Regions from separate parts of the Paraburkholderia sp. GW821-FHT02A12 genome, predicted to be linked through region 1. Evidence: riboswitches for the same ligand, from Rfam matches in the RefSeq annotation. Region 1 holds a riboswitch; each other region holds the start of a gene.
What was found. A riboswitch is a leader RNA that binds a small molecule or an ion and turns the genes downstream of it on or off. The one in region 1 is predicted to bind cobalamin.

Region 2: another riboswitch for cobalamin. It lies ahead of AC07WT_RS31625 (ferredoxin-like domain-containing protein); the one in region 1 lies ahead of cobW (cobalamin biosynthesis protein CobW).
Region 3: another riboswitch for cobalamin. It lies ahead of AC07WT_RS04475 (TonB-dependent receptor domain-containing protein); the one in region 1 lies ahead of cobW (cobalamin biosynthesis protein CobW).

Annotation. Positions count from the first base shown of each region.
Region 1 covers NZ_JBWKWA010000002.1:1,940,901-1,948,046, forward strand. Annotated here, with positions in the region: gene bluB (5,6-dimethylbenzimidazole synthase) at 1-565, opposite strand, end outside; gene AC07WT_RS30115 (cobyrinic acid a,c-diamide synthase CobB) at 549-1,874, opposite strand; gene cobO (cob(I)yrinic acid a,c-diamide adenosyltransferase) at 1,878-2,480, opposite strand; gene AC07WT_RS30125 (cobalamin biosynthesis protein) at 2,477-2,920, opposite strand; gene cobA (uroporphyrinogen-III C-methyltransferase) at 2,917-3,669, opposite strand; cobalamin riboswitch at 3,892-4,132, opposite strand; cobalamin riboswitch at 4,225-4,505, shown strand; gene cobW (cobalamin biosynthesis protein CobW) at 4,721-5,842, shown strand; gene cobN (cobaltochelatase subunit CobN) at 5,849-7,146, shown strand, end outside.
Region 2 covers NZ_JBWKWA010000002.1:2,263,337-2,270,482, forward strand. Annotated here, with positions in the region: gene AC07WT_RS31610 (cobalt-precorrin-6A reductase) at 1-23, opposite strand, end outside; gene AC07WT_RS31615 (cobalt-precorrin-5B (C(1))-methyltransferase) at 20-1,108, opposite strand; gene cbiE (precorrin-6y C5,15-methyltransferase (decarboxylating) subunit CbiE) at 1,108-2,346, opposite strand; cobalamin riboswitch at 2,431-2,609, shown strand; gene AC07WT_RS31625 (ferredoxin-like domain-containing protein) at 2,696-4,186, shown strand; gene AC07WT_RS31630 (precorrin-8X methylmutase) at 4,179-4,805, shown strand; gene AC07WT_RS31635 (precorrin-2 C(20)-methyltransferase) at 4,806-5,537, shown strand; gene cobJ (precorrin-3B C(17)-methyltransferase) at 5,534-7,146, shown strand, end outside.
Region 3 covers NZ_JBWKWA010000001.1:990,052-997,197, reverse strand. Annotated here, with positions in the region: gene AC07WT_RS04495 (adenosylcobinamide-GDP ribazoletransferase) at 1-384, opposite strand, end outside; gene cobT (nicotinate-nucleotide--dimethylbenzimidazole phosphoribosyltransferase) at 463-1,524, opposite strand; gene AC07WT_RS04485 (ABC transporter ATP-binding protein) at 1,585-2,424, opposite strand; gene AC07WT_RS04480 (FecCD family ABC transporter permease) at 2,421-3,467, opposite strand; partial or broken gene AC07WT_RS04475 (TonB-dependent receptor domain-containing protein) at 3,495-5,057, opposite strand; cobalamin riboswitch at 5,089-5,346, opposite strand; gene AC07WT_RS04470 (ATPase) at 5,554-5,910, shown strand; gene AC07WT_RS04465 (cell division protein ZapA) at 5,907-6,221, shown strand; RNA gene ssrS (6S RNA) at 6,326-6,507, shown strand; gene AC07WT_RS04455 (EVE domain-containing protein) at 6,602-7,060, shown strand.

The sequences.
Region 1 (7,146 bases):
GCTCGCTGTAAAACTGATCGACGTGGCCGAGGCACAAGATCGCCACCGGCCGTGCACCTGCGGGCATGCGCAGCTGCGAGCGCACCGTGTCGACGTCGAAGAGTGACACCCAGCCCATTCCCAGTCCTTCCGCGCGGGCGGCGAGCCACATGTTCTGGATCGCGCACGCCACCGAGGCGAGATCCATCTCCGGCAAGGTGCGGCGTCCGAAGATGTGCCGCTCGCGGCCGTCCATCAGCGCCATCACCAGTAGTTCGCCGCATTCCAGCATGCCTTCGACCTTCAGCTTCATGAACTCTTCGCGCCGCTTGCCGAGGGCGTCGGCGGTGGCGAGCCGTTCGCTTTCGACGGTCTCGTGCAACGCGGCGCGCAAGGCCGGATCGGTGATGCGCGCGATGCGCCACGGCTGCATGAAGCCGACGCTGGGCGCGTGATGCGCCGCGTCGAGCAGCCGTTGCAACACGGCGGGATCGACCGGGTCGCGCACGAAGTGGCGCATGTCGCGCCGTTCGTAAATTGCGCGGTAGACGGCTTCGCGCTCGGAGTCGTTAAAAGGCTTCGCCATTGAACAGGGCGGCCGTGAAGGCCGGGTTGGAGGGCCAATAAGCGTGCATGTAAGTCGCGACGATCGAGCCGGCGCGGAACACCGCCTCGCCGGGCGCGTCGCTGTGCGGGCGGGTGGCTGAACGCAATGGCGTCAGCGGCGTCGTCAGCTTCGAGTAGTGAAAGGTGTGGCCGGTCAGCGGGCCGTGCAGGCCGTCGATCTGCTGCATGCCGAGCGCGGTGAAGCGCGTTTGCATCGTCGCGTGGCCGGGCAGCAGGCCGAGCATCGGCGCGCTGGCGCCGTTCGTGTCGGTAAGCTGATCGAGCAGGTAGAGCATGCCGCCGCATTCGGCGACGACCGGTTTGCCCGCTGCCGCGTGCGCGCGGATCGCCGTGGCGCTGCGCGTGTTGCCGGCCAGCGCGGCGGCGTGCAGTTCGGGATAGCCACCCGGGAGGTACAGGGCGTCGGTCTGGTCCGGTAAGGCATCGTCGGCGAGCGGCGAAAAGTATTCGACGTGCGCGCCGAGTGTTTGCAAGAGCGTGACGTTGGCCGGGTAGATGAACGAGAACGCCGCATCGCGTGCGATGGCGATCCGCTTGCCTTCCAGAAGGCGCGGCAACGCTTCCTGGACAGCTTCGCCGAATTCGACCGGCGGCGGCAATTCAGCCAGCGCGGTTTGCGCGAGCGCATCGGCGGCTCGATCCAGGCGTGTGTGCAGATCGTCGATCTCCGCAGCTTGATGCAGGCCGAGATGGCGGTCGGGCAACTCGATTTCGTCGTTGCCGGCGATGTAGCCGCACCAGCGCATACCGGGCGGCAGCGATTCTTCGAGCATCCGCGCGTGCCTTGAAGAACCGACGCGATTGGCGAGCACGCCGTAAAACGGCAGTTGCGGCCTGAATTGCGCGAGACCGAAGGCCACCGCGCCGAAGGTCTGCGCCATCGCCTTCGCTGAAATCACAGCCAGTACCGGCACGCCGAATACGGTTGCCAGATCGGCGCTGCTCGGCGTGCCGTCGAACAGGCCCATTACGCCTTCGATCAGGATCAGATCGGCTTCGGCCGCCGCTTGCGCGAGCAGATTGCGGCATGCCGCTTCGCCCACCATCCAGAGATCGAGCGACAGGACCGGCGCGCCGCTGGCTTGCGCCAGTATCATCGGGTCGAGAAAGTCGGGACCGGTCTTGAACACGCGCACACGCCGCCCCAGCCGCCGATGGTAGCGCGCCAGACCCGCGGTGATCGTGGTCTTGCCTTGACCCGAAGCCGGCGCGCTAATGAACAGGGCGGGGCACGCCCCGAAGGAAGTCCCCTTGGGGGGCGCGGACATCGCTTAGAACTCCACGCCGCGCTGCGCTTTCACGCCTTGCTCGCGATACGGATGCTTGACGATGCGCATTTCGGTGACGAGGTCGGCGGCTTCGATCAACGCGTCCGGCGCGTGACGGCCGGTCACCACCACGTGCAGCATTTCCGCACGCGCGTTCAGGACGGACAGCACTTCGTCGAGCGGCAGGTATTCGTACTTCAGCACCGTATTCAATTCGTCGAGGATCACCATCTGGTAGTCGCCGCTCTCGATCATGCGGCGCGCTTCGTCCCAGCCTTTGCGCGCGGTGGCGATGTCGGCGTCGCGGTTTTGCGTGTTCCACGTATAGCCGTCGCCCATCGTGACGAAATCGCAATTGGCGATTGCGCCGAGGAAGTCGCGCTCCGAGGTATGCAGCGCGCCTTTGATGAACTGCACGACGCCCAGACGCATGCCGTGTCCGAGCACCCGCACGGCCATGCCGAACGCGGCTGTGGTCTTGCCTTTGCCGGTGCCGGTGTTGACGATCAGCAGACCTTTTTCGACGGTGGCGGCGGCCTGCTTTTTCTCGTGGCCTTCGCGCCGGCGCTCGGTCATGCGCTGATGCGATTCGGGATCGGTCTTCATGGAAGGTCCTGTTCGTTGGAGTCGTGGTGGGTGGGGTCGATGCCGGCGTGAGCGGTCGAAGCGATCGCTACGGTGACGCCGTCGAGTATGGTTTTGCGCACGATGAGGTGCGCCCCGGCTGCAGCGGATTTCGAACCTGCGGCCAGCAACGCGCAGGGTTCGCAGACGCCGTCCACGCCGAGATGTTCGCGTGTCGCCGCCGAAGGTTCAGTCTCCGCCACGGGCAAGGCGGCAATCTGCTCGCGGCTGAACAGTTTCAACGGTAGCGCGTGCCGTGCGCAGAATTCGAGCAGACCCGCTTCGTGGGCCTTGACGTCGATGCTGGCAACTGCGCTGATTTCATCGTGTGTATGAGTGCCGAGCGCCGCGCGCACGGCTGCCTCGATCTGTTCAGCCGAGCTATGCAAGCGGCAACCGATGCCGACCGTCAGCGTTTTCATCGCGCCCCTGCTGCGTTGGCATTCGCCGCGGCCCGCGCGAGCGCCAGCGACGCCACCCCGCCGATCACCACGATCGCCGGCGAGCCAAGACCGGCGCGCGCGACTGCGTCGGCCAGGCCGCCAAGTGGCGCGAGCGCATGTCTTTGTTCAGGACGTGTCGCGGATTCGATCGCGGCACAGGGCGTATCGGCGCTCATGCCTGCCGCGAGCAACGTGCCGGCGATATCGTTGAGCCGCCGCATGCCCATGTAGATCACCAGCGTCATCCGCGTCGCGACGAGCGCCGCCCAATCCGGCTCGCCGCTGCCGGCGCCGTGTCCGGTGACGAACACCACGCCCTGCGCGTAATCGCGATGCGTGACCGGAATGCCGATCGCCGCAGGCGCCGCGATGCCCGCCGTGATGCCGTTGACGACTTCCACCTCGATGCCCGCCGCATGCAGCGCCTGCTGCTCTTCGCCGCCGCGGCCGAATACGAACGGATCGCCGCCCTTCAATCGCGCGACACTGCGCCCGGCCTGCACATGTTCGAGCATCTGCGCGACGATGTCGGCCTGCGGCGTCGACGGATGCCCGCCACGTTTGCCGACATGAACGACCAGCGCGTCGGCGCGCGCGAATTGCAGCACTTCGGGATTCACCAGATCATCGACCAGTACCACGTCGGCCTGCGCCAATGCGCGCGTCGCCTTGAGCGTCATCAGTTCGACGTCGCCGGGGCCGGCGCCGATCAGCCACGCGCGGCTCATCGCGGCGTGCATGGCGCGCCCCATGTCGTGACAAGTGGAAACAGGCGAGCCATGCAGACGGCCCAGGCGGAAATAGAGCTCATGCGGTGCGACAGATTACGCACAACGGCAACGCCGCTCGCCGCAATTTCATCGAAATCGCAAGCGGGCGTTCGTATTACGTCGTGCTTCAGCGCCTTCACATCCGTCCCTCGCGGATTCAGGCGGCCGGCGGCGTGACATTCGCCGCCTCCGCGTCTGGCCGGTATCCGGGCTGGCGGCCTCATGCGCTTTGCCTTCCCGTCCTGAATCGTCAGACAGTGGCATCGAAAACGCATGCGCGGCGCGACAGGATTGAACCCAGCGCCGCAGGTCGCTTACCGTTGCGGGGACAGCACAGGTTGAGCGCAATCGAGCGCGGCCTGTTTCCCGTTTAACTGCACATGCGAACGCATGTGCGGGCACCAAACGCGCGCATACGATAGCACACGGCGGGCCGCGCCGGCGCGCGCGGCAAGACCCCGGCGCGGCCCGCGCTTCCTGTCGCGCTTCCTTGACGGCGCGGGGCCGCGGGCCTACACTCGCACGCACTTTGGTGCTCGTGTGCGCGCTCGTGCGCATGCAGTTAAACGGGAAACAGGGCGCCCGCCTGCTATGGACCGGGTCAACCTGTGCTGCCCCCGCAACGGTAAGCGAAAAGCGGCGCCTGGATGAGTTCTCCAGCGCCGCGGAGCCGGCTTCGATGTCCACGCGCAAGGCCGCGTCGGCATATGACCACTGGGCGAGAAATCACTCGCGCGGGAAGGTGAAGCGGCGCTTTCGCCAGCCCGGATACCGGCCAGAATATGACGGATGAACGCCGCGGGGATGCGGCGGCTCGTTCATGACCTCGTTCTCTGTTGCCGCGGCAACGCCGCTTTTCGTCCCCGCTGTCGTATCTGTGTTCCGTTTTCGTGTTTGCCTGCCTGGCGCTGGTTTGTCCTGGGCTCGAGCGCATTCGGACCCGAACCCGACCCGAACGGACCCGGACCGCCGGCGTGTGAACGCGCAACTTCTTCGGATGGACCCAACGATGCAAACTCAAATGCGCAGGATTCCCGTCACCATCGTGACGGGCTTTCTCGGCAGCGGCAAGACCACGCTGCTGCGGCATATTCTTCAGCATGCGGGCGGCAAGCGCATTGCGGTGATCGTCAACGAGTTCGGCGAACTCGGCATCGACGGTGAAATCCTCAAGGGTTGCGGGATCGGTTGCGATGAGAACGGCGTCGAAACCGAGGGGCAACTGTATGAACTCGCGAACGGCTGCCTGTGCTGCACAGTGCAGGAAGAGTTTTTCCCGGTGATGGAAAAGCTCGTCGAGCGCCGCGAGCAGATCGATCACGTGCTGATCGAAACCTCCGGTCTTGCACTGCCTAAGCCGCTGGTGCAGGCCTTCAACTGGCCGCAGATCAAGAGCAGCTTCACCGTCGACGCGGTGGTGACGGTGGTGGACGGCCCCGCCGCGGCGAGCGGCCAGTTCGCCGACAACCCGCTCGCTGTCGACGCGCAGCGCAAGGCCGATCCGAATCTCGATCACGAATCGCCGCTGCACGAGCTGTTCGAGGATCAGCTGTCGGCGGCCGATCTGGTGATTCTGAACAAAACGGATTTGCTCGACGATGAACAGCAAACCGCTGTCGAGACCGCGATCCGTGAAGAGATTCCGCCGCAAGTGAAGATCGTGCGCGCACAGATGGGCCAGCTCGATCTGCACGCGTTGCTCGGCCTCGAAGCCGCCTCCGAAGAAACGATCCACTTGCGCCACGACCACCACGGTTCGGCCGACGACGCCGATCACCATCACGACGAATTCGATTCCGTCGTGGTGCACGCGAGCGCGCCGTCGCGTGAAGCGGTGATCGCCGCGCTGCAAGGGCTGGTCGAAACGCATACGATTTACCGCGTCAAAGGTTTTGCGGCGTTGCCGGGTGCATTGATGCGGCTCGTGATTCAAGGCGTGGGGCGCCGTTTCGACAGCTACTTCGATCGTCGCTGGCAAACTGGCGAAATCGGCGAAATCGGCGAGGGCCGGCAGAGCCGCTTCGTGCTGATCGGCGAGGACCTGGATCAGGCTACGCTGCAACGCGCGTTCGATGCTGCACTGGGCGCTGCATTGCGCGTTGTGTCGAGCGCCGAACCGCAACAGGCGTAATCGATCATGCATCTGCTGCGCACTACGCCGGGCGGTTTTGTCGACGATACGCAGGGCGTGATCCGTATCGATCAGCAGCCCGCCGATATCGTGGTGCTCAGCTCCGCCGATACGACGCTGTCGCTGCTCGCCAGCGTGTTTCCTCGTTTGGGTGCCGATTTCCCAAGCGTGCGGCTCGCGAATGTCACTTATTTGCGGCAACCGGCGTCGGTCGATTTCTATGTCGAGGACGTGCTGCAGCATGCGCGCGTCGTGGTCGTGGATCACCTCGGCGGCGAGGCGTACTGGCCTTATGGGATCGAGCAGGTGGTCGCGCTCGCCGGGCGCAGGAAGCAGACACTGGCGATGTTCTCCGGCGATTTGCAGGAAGATCCGAATCTGCTTGCGCGCAGCACGGCGGATGCCGAACTGTGCCATCAGCTATGGCGTTATCTGCGCGAAGGCGGCGCGCAGAATGCCGAGGCGTTCCTGCGCTGCATTGCGTATCGCGCAATCGGCTGGGGGCATGAACCCGCACCGCCGCGCGCGTTGCCTGCCGCAACGCTCTACCATCCCGAGCGCGATACGCCGACGATGGCCGACTGGCAGGCGCGCTGGAGCGAGGATGCGCCGGTTGCCGCGATCCTGTTCTACAAAGCGCACTTGCAGGCGGCCAACACAGCCGTGTTCGACGCGCTGATCGCCGCGCTCGAAACGCAGGGTTTGAATCCGCTGCCGATTGCGATTACCTCGCTGAAAGATGCGATGAGCCGGGAAGTCGTGCAGCGGTTGTGCGCGCAACATGATGTCTCGCTGGTTCTGAACACGACCGCGTTTGCCGCGTCGGCGATCGACGACCCCGAGCCGCTCGCGCTGGCCGGCGACGCGCCGGTCATGCAGGTGATCCTGAGCGGCGGCAATCGCGAAGACTGGCTCAAGGACAATCAAGGCCTCAACTCGCGCGATATCGCGATGCATATCGCGCTGCCGGAAGTGGACGGCCGCATCATCACACGGGCGATCAGTTTCAAGGGGCTCGCCTATCGTTGTCCGCACACGGAAGTCGATGTGGTCCGCTATCAGCCGGACCTCGAACGTGTCGATTTTCTCGCTGAACTGAGCCGCCGCTGGTGCCGTCTGCGCACGCTCGATAACGCCGACAAGAAACTCGCGCTGATTCTCGCCAACTACCCTATGAGCGAAGGGCGCATCGGCAATGGCGTGGGGCTCGATACGCCGGCGTCGGTGGTCGGCATCCTGTCGATGCTGCGCGACGAAGGCTATCGTTTGAGCGATCTGCCCGCTGACGGCGACGCGCTGTTGAA
Region 2 (7,146 bases), 320 kb from region 1:
CCGAGCAGCAGGATGCGCATCATCGCGCGGCTCCGATCAGATTGCCCTGGCGGTCGATCGCGAACATTTCGACGGCGACCTGCGGCGGCACGATATCGCGCGCCACCGCGAGCGCATGCCGGCAGACGATATCGCCGAGCGGCACGTTTTGCGCACGCGCCAATGTCGCCGCCTGCTGACTCGTATTGGCCGCGCGGATCGCCGCCTGCAAGGCGGCGTCCGCGCCATGTTCGGACGCCCACACGGCCAGTTGCGCCAGATCGATGCTCGAATTCCGGCTATGCAGATCGAGATGCCCCGCGGCCAGTTTGCTGAGCTTGCCGAATCCGCCGCAAATGCTCAGGCGTTCGACCGGCGCGCGCTTCATGTGCTTGAGCACCGCGCCGACAAAGTCGCCCATTTCGATCAGCGCGATGTCCGGCAGGCCGTAATGCGCGCGCATCGCGTCTTCGCTGGCGTTGCCGGTGCAGGCCGCGAGATGCGTGTAGCCGTTCGCGCGCGCGACGTCGATGCCCTGCTGGATCGACGCGATATACGCCGAGCACGAGAACGGCCGCACGATCCCGGTAGTGCCGAGAATCGACAGGCCGCCGAGAATGCCGAGACGCGGGTTCATCGTCTTCAGCGCGAGCTCTTCGCCGCCTTCGACGCCGATCGTCACCTCGAAACCGCCGCCATATGCGTGTTCCGCGGCCAGATCGGCGAGATGCTCGCTCATCATCTTGCGCGGCACCGGATTGATCGCCGGTTCGCCGATCGGCAACGTCAAACCCGCGCGCGTCACGGTGCCGACGCCCGGTCCCGCATGAAAACTCACGCCCGGTTCGGCGCGCAGGCGCACGCGGGCGAACACGATCGCGCCGTGCGTCACGTCGGGATCGTCGCCCGCATCCTTGACGGTGCCGGCTTCGGCGCCGTCGGCGGTCAGACGGCAGAACACCAGCGGCATCGGCACAAGCTGGCCCTTGGGCAACACGATTTCCGCGGCCTCGCTGACGATGCCCGTGAGCAGCAGACGCGCCGCCGCGAGCGACGTCGCGGTGGCACAACAGCCGGTCGTGTAGCCGCTGCGCAGCCGCGCGGGTTGTTCGGGTGTTTCGTCGCGCATTACGGTTGCCGATGCTTGTGGCGCGCGGCATCGCCGGCGGGCCTGGTCACGTCGAGCAGCGTGATCGGCAATGCCTGACGCCAGGTGTCGAAGCCGCCGAGCGGTTGCGCGTCGGCGAGCGCAATGCGCGTGAGCGTGCCGCCATGCTGGGCGCGCCACGCCATCAGCGCCGCCTCGCCTTGCAAGGTCACGGCATTGGCAACCAGCCGGCCGCCCTCACGCAGGCGCGCCCAGCAGGCATCCAGCACGCCCGGCACCGTCACGCCGCCGCCGATGAACACCGCATCCGGCGCCGGCAGTCCGTCCAGCGCTTCAGGCGCGCGGCCCGCCACGAGTTGCAGACCCGGCACGCCCAACGCATCGCGATTGTGTTCGATGAAACGCTGGCGCTCCGCATGCCGCTCGATCGCGATCGCGCGGCACGCCGGATGCACGCGCATCCATTCGATGCCGATCGAACCGCTGCCCGCGCCGACATCCCACAGCAATTCGCCGGGCGTGGGCGCGAGGCGCGCCAGCGTGATCGCGCGCACGTCGCGTTTGGTCAACTGGCCGTCGTGGCGAAACGCGTCGTCGGGTAAGCCGCAGGTCAGCGGCAAACGCGGCGCGCCTTCCGTGGCGCGGCATTCGAGCGCGATCAGATTCAGCGCCGCCACGTCGCCCGCCGGCCATTGATCGGCACGGCCGTCGATCCGGCGTTCCAACTCGCCGCCCAGGTGTTCCAGCACGATCATCCGGGTCGCGCCGAAGCCGCGCGCGTTCAGCAAGCCGGCGAGCGCCGCGGGCGTGCCGCCGTCCGCGCTCAGCACGAACGCACGCGCGCCGTCGTGCAGATGGGCGTTCAGCGTCGCCAGCGGCCGGCCCACCAACGAGACCGTCGCGACGTCCTGCAAGGGCCAGCCGAGCCGCGCCGCGGCCAGCGACAGCGACGACGGCGCCGGCAACACTCGCAACTCGCCGGCCGGCAGCTGCCGCGCCAGCGTCGCGCCGACGCCGAACAGCATCGGGTCGCCGCTCGCCAGCACGCACACGGGGGTGGCGCGCTCCGCCAGCAAAGGCGCGAGATCGAACGGACGCGGCCACGCGGCGCGGCGCGCGCCAAGTCGCGCGGGCAGCATCGCCAGATGGCGCTCGCCGCCGTACACCACCGACGCTTCCAGCAAAGCGCGCCGCGCGGGCCGCCCCAAGCCGGCGAAGCCGTCATCGCCTATGCCCACCACGGTCAGCCACGCCGACATGCATCCATCCTCATTCCGTATCTTCAAATAATGCGCTGTGCCACGCCGATCAAAGCGTCCAGCCTCGTTGCGCGGTTCGAAAAAAGGCATAATACAGCCGCCGGTGCCCTTCGGGGCCGAAGAGGGAACACAGTGCCACTGTGGCTGCCCCCGCAACTGTATGCAGCGAGTCCGCCTGCGCTCCGCGCCACTGGTTCGACCGGGAAGGCAGCGGCGGACCGTGACCTGCCAGCCAGGAGACCTGCCGGCGAGATTGTTCGTGCCAGCCTGCATCGGGCGGGGTGTACCGATGCCGCAGCCACGCCCGCTTTGGGCGGGTTGCCCGGGCCGTCGCGCGACGCTAAACCCGGTGTCCGTCTTGAATCACGCTGCGCCCTCCGCTGCTTTATCTACCGCTGCCGTTGCGCCGCGGCCTTCGGCTTGTCCGGGGCTGTTGCGCATCGTCGCCGCACGCGACGGCGGGATTTGCCGGATCAAATTGCCCGGCGGCGCATTGAGCGCCGCGCAGGCTGCCGCGATCGCCGAGGCGAGCGAGCGGCACGCCGCCAGCGTGATTGAAGTGACCAACCGGGCGAATCTGCAAGTGCGCGGCGTGCGGGCCGGGCACGAAGCGGCTTTGATCGAGGCTCTGGTGGCAGCCGGTCTCGGGCCGGCTCCGGCGAGCAGCGGCATGGATGCGGCGGCAGTATTGTCAGCATGCGCCGCTGACGATATCCGCAACGTGATGGTCAGCCCCGCTGCGGGCCGCGATTCGTCCGCGCTGTACGACACCACGTCGCTGACCGCCGGGCTTCTCGCGCTGCTGCAAAGCGAAGCGCGTTTTGCGGCGCTGTCGCCGAAATTCGCGTTGCTGCTGGACGGCGGCGAGCGCCTTGCGAGGCTCGACCATCCGCATGACGTCTGGCTCGCGGCGACGTCGGCGAGCGACGGTGTGCGGTTCGTCTTTGGCCTGGCGGGATGTCCGCCTACGGCGGCCAATGCGGCGGCCGCGCACGCGGCCGTGCACGCGGCTGGCGACGGCTCGTTCGGCGCGTCGCCAGACCCGGTCGCGACCGGCACACGCGCCCTCGCCGCCGTCTTGCCTTCGGAAGTCGTTCAGCTGGTCCGCGCGCTTCTGCACACGTTCCTCGATCTGGCCGCCGCCGGCGCCACGCGCATGCGCCATCTGCTCGCCACGCATTCCGCCGACGCGGTATTGCAGCGTGCCCAAACGTATGCCGATTTCCCGCTGTCGCGCGACGCGTCGCTCGCCGACTGGCATCGCGGCGCGCCCGCCGATGCCGCGTCGCGGCTCGGCGCGCACGCTCAACGCGTGGCGGGAATGTGGCACGTGGGCGGCCAGCCGCCGCTCGGACGCCTCGACGCCGCGACGCTGCGCGGCCTCGCCGCGCTAGCGCGCCAGCACAGCAACGGCACGCTGCGCATGACGCCCTGGCAAAGCGTGCTGCTGCCCGATATCGCCTCGAAGGCCGTGCCGGCCGTGCTTGCCGAACTGGAAGCATTAGGCCTTGCCTGCGATCGCGCGCAGCCCATCGCACGTTTGATCGCTTGCGCCGGCTCGACCGGCTGCGTAAAAAGTCCCGCCGACACCAAAGCCGACGCGCTGCGGCTAGCCGCCCGCCTGCCCGACGGCGTCGACGTCCATCTGAGCGGCTGCCCGCGCTCGTGCGCGGCCGCGCATTGCGCGCCGTACACGTTGCTGGCCGTGGCGCCCGGCACCTACGACCTGTATCGACGCGACGCCTCGCCGGACTTCGGCCGCTGCGTCGCGCACCAACTGACGATCGAGCAGGCCGCCGACATGCTCGAACAATTGGCCCGGAGCCCTTTAGATGCTTGATTACATTCGCGACGGTCAGGAGATCTATCGCCAATCTTTCGCGACGATTCGTGCCGAGGCCGATCTGTCGCGGATCCCCGCCGACCTCGAGAAACTCGCGGTGCGCGTGATCCACGCCTGCGGGATGGTCGACGTGATCGACGATCTGGCTTTCTCCGCGGGTGCAGGCACCGCGGGCCGCACGGCGCTGGCGCAAGGCGCGCCGATTCTGTGCGACGCAGGCATGGTCGCGCAAGGCATCACGCGGGCGCGCCTGCCCGCGAACAACGAAGTGATCTGCACGCTGACGCACAGGGACCTGCCGTCGCTGGCGCGCGAACTCGGCAACACGCGATCGGCCGCCGCGCTCGAACTGTGGCGTCCGCATCTGGCCGGCAGCGTCGTCGTGATCGGCAATGCGCCGACTGCCCTGTTTCATCTGCTTGACATGCTCGACGCCGGCGCGCCGAAGCCCGCGCTCATCCTCGGCTTTCCGGTCGGCTTCGTCGGCGCGGCGGAGTCGAAAGCCATGCTTGCCGAAGACAGCCGCGGCGTGCCCTACGTGATGGTCCACGGACGACGCGGCGGCAGCGCGATGGCCGCCGCCGCCGTCAATGCGCTGGCTACGGAGGTCGAGTAAATGAGCGTGCAAGGACGTTTGTTCGGACTCGGGGTCGGCCCCGGCGACCCGGAATTGATCACGCTGAAAGCGCTGCGTCTGCTGAAGGCCGCGCCGGTGGTTGCGTACTTCGTCGCGAAGGGCAAAAAAGGCAACGCGTTCAGCATCATCGAAGCGCATTTGCACGACGCGCAACAGCATCTGCCGCTCGTCTATCCGGTCACGACCGAAGCGCTCGAACCGCCGCTGTCGTATGAAGCGATCATCGCCGACTTCTACGACACCGCCGCCGAAGTCGTCGCTGCCCATCTCGACGCAGGCCGCGACGTCGCGGTGATCTGCGAAGGCGATCCCTTTTTCTACGGCTCGTACATGTATCTGCACGACCGGCTCGCCGCGCGCTTCGAAGCCGAAGTGGTGCCGGGCGTGTGCTCGATGCTCGGCGGCGCAGCCGTGCTCGGCTCGCCGCTCGTGTATCGCAATCAAAGTCTGTCGGTGCTCTCCGGCGTGTTGCCCGAAGACGAATTGCGCCGCCGTCTCGCCGATGCCGACGCCGCCGTCGTGATGAAACTCGGCCGCAATTTCGACAAGGTGCGGCGCGTGCTGGGCGAACTCGGTCTCGCGGATCGCGCGCTCTACGTCGAACGCGCGACGATGGGCAACCAGCGCATCGTGCCGCTCGCGGAAGTCGATCCGATGGCGTCGCCGTATTTTTCGCTGCTCGTGGTGCCGGGGGAAAAATGGCAAGGATGACGCCGCCCGCGATCGTGATTCTCGGCACGGGCGCGCTGGCGACCGCGCGGCGCGTGCAGGCGCTGTATGCCGGCGCGCAGGTGCACGCGTTGCAAGGGCGTGTCGAAGCCGACGTCTCATATGCCGAACTCGGCGCGCATCTGCGCGAACTGTATGCGCGCGGCGCGCCGATCGTCGCGCTGTGCGCGGCCGGCATCGTGATCCGTTGCGTCGCGCCGCTGCTGTCGAACAAGGGCGTCGAGCCGCCGGTGCTGGCCGTCGCCGAAGACGGCAGCGCGGTCGTGCCGTTGCTCGGCGGACTCGCGGGCGTCAATGTGATGGCGCGCGAAATCGCTGCGGCGCTGGCCGTGCCGCCGGCGATCACGACGAGCGGCGAACTGCGCTTCGGCACGTGTGTGCTCAATCCGCCCGAAGGCTATGCGCTCGCCGATCTCGCGCAAGGCAAGCGTTTCGTGTCGGATCTGCTGGCCGGCGAAAGCACCCGCATCGAAGGCGAAGCGCCGTGGCTCGACGACGCGCAACTGCCGCGCTCGGGCTCGGCGCGCCTCGCGATTCGGGTGACGCCGCGCGCGTGGGATGGCCGGACCGATGAGTTGGTGATTCATCCGCGAAGCGTGGTGGCGGCGGTCACCGGGTCGGGCTCGGGCGCACGGATCGCCGAGCGTGTGCGTGAAGCATTGGACACGCATGGCCTCGCCACGCTTTCTCTTGCGGCGCTGCTGGCTTCGTCCGGGCGGATGACCGACCCGGCGCTGGCCGAAACGGCCGCGAGTTTGAATGTGCCGTTACGGTTCGCCCAGACGCGTCCGGAAGACGGCGAGCCGCCGAGTAACTTACTGCACGCCGCGCTGCGCATCCCCTACGAAACGCTGCACGACGACGCGGATGCCGGCATCGCGCTGGCATTGGCGCCGCTTGCTATCGACCCCGCGAGCATTGGCCGTGCGCGTGGCCGCCTCACGGTGATCGGCCTCGGTCCCGGCAGCGCCGATCTGATGGTGCCCGCGGCGCGCACGGCGCTCGACGAGGCGACCGACATCCTCGGCTACGACACTTACGTGAAGATGGCCGGCCCGCTGCGCGCCGATCAGCGCGTGCACGGCACGGACAATCGCGAGGAAATGCAACGCGCGCGTCATGCGTTCGAACTGGCGAGCGCGGGACGTTCGGTGGTGATGGTGTCGTCGGGCGATCCCGGCGTGTTTGCGATGGCGGCTGCCGTGCTCGAAGCGCTGGACGGCGCGGAGAACGCCGACTGGGCCGCCGTCGAGCTCTCGATCGTGCCGGGTGTGTCGGCGGCAATGGCCACGGCGGCGCAAGCCGGTGCGCCGTTGGGACATGACTTCTGCATGCTGTCGCTATCCGACAACCTCAAGCCGTGGACGATCATCGAAAAGCGCCTCAGGCACGCGGCCGAAGCGGATCTCGTGATGGCGTTCTACAACCCGATTTCTCGCGCACGACCGTGGCAGTTGGATAAGGCGCTGGATATCGTGCGGGAATATCGCGCGGCGGCTACGAAAGTGGTGCTCGGGCGCGATGTCGGCAGGCCCGGCGGCACGCTGCGTTCGACCACGCTCGGCGAACTTCGCTCGCCGGATGTGGATAT
Region 3 (7,146 bases), on a different contig from region 1:
CCACTTCAATGCCAGCGCGATCACAAGCGCGATAGCGCCGAATGCACCGATGTGTGAATCACGCATGATGCGCAGCACGTCGTCACGCGTATAGGCGCCACCGAACGCATCGACGCAATCAGCCAGACCGTCTTCGTGAAACGCGCCGGTGACGAGCAGCGACGCGGCCATCGAGAGCAGCACTGCCACGCCCGCCGGAAACACGCGCAACGCCGCGAGATAGACCAGCGCGCTCAAGCCGCCGATCAGCACGCCCACGAGCGGAAAATAGCGCGCCGCCGCGTTCAGGTAGTGCGGCTCGTAGCCGACCCAGCGCGGCACCGGCACGCGCGTGAAATAGCCGAGCGCCGTGAAGAAGTAGCGCAGTTCCGCGAGCGGATTCATGGGCGGGCCGAGCCTGCGATCCGGCGAGGCGGCTTATTGCGAGGCCACCTATCGCAAGGCCACGTATTGCAAGATCGGTTAAGCATCGCGATTGGCGACGCCGGCCGATTCGAAGCTCGCCATCTCGTTGACGAACGCAACGGCAGCGCGCAGCAGCGGCACCGCGAGCGCCGCGCCCGTGCCTTCGCCGAGACGCATATCGAGCGACAACAACGGCAGCGCGCCGAAATGGTCGAGCATGCGCCGATGCCCCGCTTCGTTCGACGCATGCGCGAACACGCAATACTCGCGCACGTTGGGCGCGAACGCATCGGCGACCAGCAGCGCCGAAGTCGCGATGAAACCGTCGACGAGGATCGTCATACGCGCTTCGGCGGCAGCGAGATACGCGCCCGCCATCACCGCGATTTCGAAACCGCCGAACGTGGCGAGCACGTCGAGCGGAGCCGCGGAGACAGCGTGGCGCGCGAGCGCCGAGGCAAGCACGTTGCGCTTTTTCGCCAGGCCCGCGTTGTCGAGACCGGTGCCGCGGCCGACGCATTCGTCGATCGGCACGCCGCACAGGCGGCTCATCAAGCACGCAGCCGACGACGTATTCGCAATCCCCATCTCGCCAAAGCCGATCACGTTGCTGCCGAGCGCCGCGTGATGGCGCACGCGAGCGGCGCCCGCTTGCATCGCGGCGAGCGCCTGGTCATGCGTCATCGCCGGTTCGTGCGCGAAGTTGCGGGTGCCGGGCGCGACCGGAATGTCGATCAGGCCTTCACTGGACGGCAACGGCGTCGCGATCCCCGCATTGACCACCTCGAGCTCGACGCCGGCGACGCGGCTCAATGCATTGATCGCCGCGCCTCCCGAGAGAAAGTTGGCGACCATCTGCGCGGTCACGGCTTGCGGATAAGGACTCACGCCTTCGTCGGCGATACCGTGGTCGCCGGCGAACACGATCATCGCCGGACGTTCGACCGTAGGACGCGTGGTGCGCTGGATCAGACCCATTTGACGCGCCAGCGTCTCGAGCCGGCCGAGGCTGCCGGGCGGCTTGGTTTTGGTATCGATGATGTGTTGCAGTTCGGCGCGCAACGTTTGATCGAGCGGCTCGACCTCGGGCAATTGCAGCAAACCTGGCAAAGAAGTCATAGACGTTTTTCGGAAGAGAGAATGTTTTTTTGAAACGATGATGAAACGCTTATGAAGCGCTTAGCTTGCCCGCGTGTCATCACCGCCAGGCGATTCGTGACGCGGGCGCGGCGCGGGAATCAACGCCTCATGCTCGCCGTCGCGAATCAGAACCAACGGGTACCCAAATGCACGGCTCGTCAGCGCCGGCGTCAGCACGTCATGCACCGGCCCGGCATAGGCGCCGCCGGCGCCGTCGAGCAGCAACGCATGCGTCGCGAAGCGGCGCGCCAGATTCAGGTCGTGACACGAAAACATGACTGTACGCCCAGGCTCGCGTGTCCAGGCGGTCAACGCATCGAGGCAATCGATCTGATGATGCAGATCGAGATGCGACAGCGGTTCGTCGAGCAGCAACAACGGCGCCTGCTGGCACAACACCGCGGCCAGCGCGACGCGTTGCCGTTCGCCGCCCGACAGCGACAGCACGTCGCGCGCTGCGAATTCGGCGAGGCCCAGCGCATCCAGCGCGTCATGCGCGGCGGCGCGGTCAGCGGCGCGTTCCCAGCCCCAGCCGGTCAGATGCGGAAAGCGGTTGAGCATCACGATATCGAGCACGCTCGCGCTGAACGCATCGTGCGCGCTCTGCGGCATCAACGCGCGACGCTGTGCGAGTGGCAGCGGTTGCCAGTCGGCGAGACGCGCGCCGTCGAGCTCGACGTGCCCCGCCGCCGGATGCGAGAGGCCGGCGAGCGTCGCGATCAGCGTCGTCTTGCCCGCACCGTTCGGGCCGGCGACGCACCAGATCTCGCCTGCGTAGAACGTATGCGTGAACGCATCGAGCAGCGTTCGCGAGCCGGCGCGCAACGTCAGGCGTTGCGCGCTGAGCGCGGCATGGGCGGAGTGGTGTGCCTGCATCATCGGCGCCTGCGCAGCAGCATCCACAAAAACACCGGCACGCCGACGATCGAGGTAATCACGCCGACCGGCAATTGCGCCGGCGCAATGACCGTGCGCGCGATCAGGTCGGCGCCCATCACCGCGACACCGCCACCGAGCGCGGCGGCCGGCAACAGCATGCGCTGATCGTTGCCGAACGCGAGCCGCAGCATATGCGGCACCACCAGGCCGACAAAGCCGATGGTGCCCGCTGTCGTCACCGCCGCGGCCGCCGCCAGCGACGCCACCAGATAGACACGCAGGCGCAGCGGCATCACCGCGACGCCGAGCGCCTGCGCGGCCGCATCGCCTCGCAGCAGCACATTGAGCCGCGGCGCAGCGGGCAAGATCGCGATCAGCACGACGAAGAGCGCGGCGAGCGCGGCCCATGGCATTGCGCCGCCGTTGAGGTCGCCGGTCAGCCAGAACAGCATGCCGCGCAGACGATTGTCAGGCGCAAGGTTGAGCAGCAGCGTGATGACGGCGCCCCAGCCGGCCGCGATCACCGCGCCGGTCAGCAGCAAGCGCGGCGACGTGTCCTGCGGCTCGCCCCGCCACAACTCGCGGCGCGCAAGACCGAGCACCAGCAGGATCGACACGAACGCGCCCGCGAACGCGCTGGCATCGACGATCCACCACGCGCAACCGGCGATCATCGCGACCAGCGCAAAAGTCGCCGCACCGCCCGAAACGCCCAACACGTATGGCTCGGCCAGCGGATTGCGCAGCAGCACCTGCAACAGCGCGCCGGCCAACGCGAGCAGCGCGCCGCACGCGAAGCCGGCCAGCGCGCGCGGCAGACGCAATGTCCGCACGATTTCGCTCGCGAGATCCGCCGATGCCGCGGGCGAAGGCACGAGCGCCGCCAGCACGCGCGCGGGCGCGAGCGGCACGCTGCCGAGCGCGAGCGACGCCATCAGCACGATCAGCGCGAGCACGGCGAGCGCGAGCCAGATCGCGGCCGCACGCTTCGCGCTCATGATGGGCATCGCCGTCGCGACCCTCGGACCCGAGCCGCGGTTCATCCGCACGATCTCACGCAGGCGCACCCGTCACTGCTGCTGCCAACCGACCGTGACATACGCACCGCGCCGCGGCGAGTTATACGAGTAGGCCGTTTCATAGTCCTTGTTCAACAGGTTCTGGATTTGCGCAGCCACGCACCACGCTTTCGTGATGTCGTAGCGCGCGGACAGATTCACCACACCGTAACCGCCGAGCTTGCCGCTGCTATCGTCGCGCGCGCCGCTGACGATCCACTCGCCGCCGACACGCCACCCCGCAATACTGCGATTCACCGCTAGCGACGCGAAACGCCGCGCACGCCGCACAAGGTCGACATCGCTGTCGAGGTCGACGGGATTTTGCAGCGTCACCGACGCACGCACATCCGTCCTGCCGACATGACCGCTCCACGATCCTTCGAGCCCTTGCACCTTCGCATGACCGACGTTCGCTGCCAGATAGATGCCGGGCGTCACCTGATGGTAGTCGATCAGATTCGAATAGCGCGCCTGGAACGCGCTCAGGCGCATCACGCCCAGCGCATTCGACGCATACTGCAACGCTGCTTCGATCGAATGACTGCGCTCCGGCTGGATCGACGGATTGCCGCTGATCGGATAGTACAGATCGTCGAAGCTCGGCGCGCGAAACGCATCCGAATAGCTTGCGCTCACCTTCCAATGCTCGGCGATGTCGAAACCGTAGCCGAGATAGTAACTGTTCGCTGCGCCGAAATCGGAATACTGATCGCGCCGTACGTTGGCCTGAATCTGATTGCACCCAAAGCGCCCGCTATAGCCGACGAAGCCCGAATTCACATGCCGGTCGGGCGCCGCAAACGTATCCGAATCGAGGCTCTGATCAAGATGCTCGTAGCCGACCTGCAGCTTCTGCTGCGCGGCGAGCGCGAAATCGTTCTGCCATGTGTACTGGCGATTGTCGGTATCGAAGCGGCCGTTGTAGATGCCGTTGGTGTTCGACACGCTGCGATCGTCGCCTTCGGAGACGATGAAGTGGGTGGTCCACCAGCCGGTCACCTTGCCACTGGCGAACACCGACATCTGCCGCACTTTGGTGTAGAGGTTGTTCAGATCGGTCGGCACGCCGTACGCGTTGTCGTAGCTATTGTTGCCGTTCGACTGGAAATATGTGATGCCTGCGTCCCACTTGTCATTGAACTTGTGGCGCAGCGAGGCGGAGATGCTCTCGTTCAGATAGCCGTTCGGATTCGGATTTGCGTTGGGCGCCTGGGCTGGTTTGAGCGATGAGAAGCCGTCGCCTTTCGAGCGCGCGAGCGAGATGCTGAAGGTGGTCTTGCTGTCTTTGTCCAACGCGCCGTTCACGCCGGCCTGTTGCGTCTGCGTGTGATAACTGCCGTAGCCCACCGAGAAATTGAAACGCGGCGGATGATCGCCGCCGTCTTTCATGAACACCTGCACGACGCCGCCGATCGCGCCCGAGCCGTATGACGCGGACCCATTGCCGTTCACCACTTCGACGTGGTCGACCTGATCGAGCGGAATCTGCGCAAGTTGCGGTGCGCCGAGGCTGACCGAATCGACTCGGACACCGTCGATCAACACCAACGATTGGGTGGACGATGCGTGACGAGACGCCCGCGCTTGCTATGAATCTGCGCTGGACGAATCTCTCCCTCTGGCCGGTATCCGGGCTGGCGACACATCGATCCCGCCTTCTCACGCGTGACGCGCAGTGGCACACTCGTATGTTCAGCTTCGAACACGCGATCGGGATCGACTTGCATGACGACATGCGGTCGCTTACCGTTGCGGGGGCAGCGCAGGCTGGCGCGTTCAGGCGAACGTCGCGCCCTGCTTCCCGTTTAACTGCGCGCCCTGTCGAAAAGCACGCGCGGGCACCAAAGTGCGGCCAGTTTAGGAGCGCCCTCGAGGCCCGTCAAGAATGGTTAATCCTTGCTCGATCCGTTCTGTTAAGTGCAGGTTATTGTCCGATGCAGGCGCAGTTTTTCGTCATAAGGCCGATAAAAGCCTGCACAAAGCGAGGTTGTTACGTCTCGAAACGAGACAATTGTCGGAACCTGCGACATTCCGCGCTAAAATGCGATGTCTTTAGAGGACGCAGCACATGCTCACCGAACTCGAATCACTCTCACAAAATATCGGCAAGCTGATTGCGATCAGCCAGCGCCACAATGAAGCGCGGCTCGCGCTCGAAGAGCAGCTCGCCCGAACGCGCGCTGAAGCGGAAGCCACGCGTACCGAACTCGCGTTGCTGCGCGAGGAACGCGATACGCTGCAAGCGGAACGCGACGCGCTGTCGGCAAAGATCGACGACGCACAGGTGCGCCTGAATGCGATTCTCGAAAAACTGCCGCGGGCACGCGCACAGGCCGAGCCTGACAATCAGCTCGATCTGCTCGAACCCGAGCAACACGAGGTCGAAGCGGACAGCGCCGCCACCCGCCACGGAGAAAATGCATGACCACGAAGCAGATCGAAGTATCGATTCTCGGCGTGCCGTATCGTCTCGCCTGCTCGCCGGAAACCGAAGCGGCGCTGCTCGAAGCGGTGGCACGCGTAGACGCTGAAATGTCGAAGATCCGCAATCACAGCAACGTGCGCGGCACGGATCGCATTGCCGTCATGGCTGCGCTGTCGCTGGCATCGGAACTGCTTAAGCTGCAAACGAGCGTGAGACACGGAGAAGCATTTCCCGCTGAGGAAATCCGGCGTACAATGCGTCAAATGAATGAACAGCTAGGTACTGTGATTCAGCAGTACAGCATGCAGTAAGTGTCTAGTGGCCGTGCCTGAAATCGGCCGCGGATTCAAGCGGAGTGCATGAGCAAAGACTCGCGCGAACGTTTGAGTTCCATCGTTTTAGCTTCATCGGTTTAGCTTCCCTGCCTGGTTCGCCAAGGTCATATATTCCTTGAACCAATGCCATGTGCACGGTTGTGGAAATTTGTAGCACGGGTGTGCGCGTCACTCTGTCTGATGTACCCGAAGTGCTGCTAACTGCGACCAATTCTGAACCCCCGGTTCAGGATGCCGGCCTAGCGGCTAAGGCGGGGACCTTATTTAGAACGGCATCGGACTTCGGTTCGGTGCCGTTTTTCTTTGGGCCTCCGGTTTCTTTCGCATCTTCACCTTCTTAAGGTTCAATTCGATTCATGCGCTACTGGCTAATGAAGTCCGAACCGGACGAAGCAAGCATCGACCATCTCGCCAATGCACCGCAACGCACGCTGCCGTGGACCGGCGTGCGCAACTATCAGGCGCGCAATTTCATGCGCGACATGATGCAGGTCGGCGACGGTGTGCTGTTCTATCACTCGAGCTGCCCCGAACCGGGCATCGCGGGGCTCGCCGAGGTGTCGTCCACGGCTTATCCGGATCCGACGCAGTTCGACAGGAAGAGCCCCTACTACGACCCGAAGTCGTCGCCGGAAACGCCGCGCTGGCTGCTCGTCGACGTAGTGTTCAAGAAGAGGATCCCTCTGATCCCGCTTGCCGCGTTGCGCGAGCATGAGGAACTCGCGGACATGCGCGTGCTGGCGAAGGGCAACCGTTTGTCGATCACGCCGGTGACCGAAGCCGAATGGCGTTTCATCACGAAGCGGCTTGTTTGAAGCTGCATGTGTATGTGCGGTACGTTGTCACTGCCGCGCGTGCAAAGCAGGAGCAAACCGGGACCCGACCTTGAAACAACGTCAAA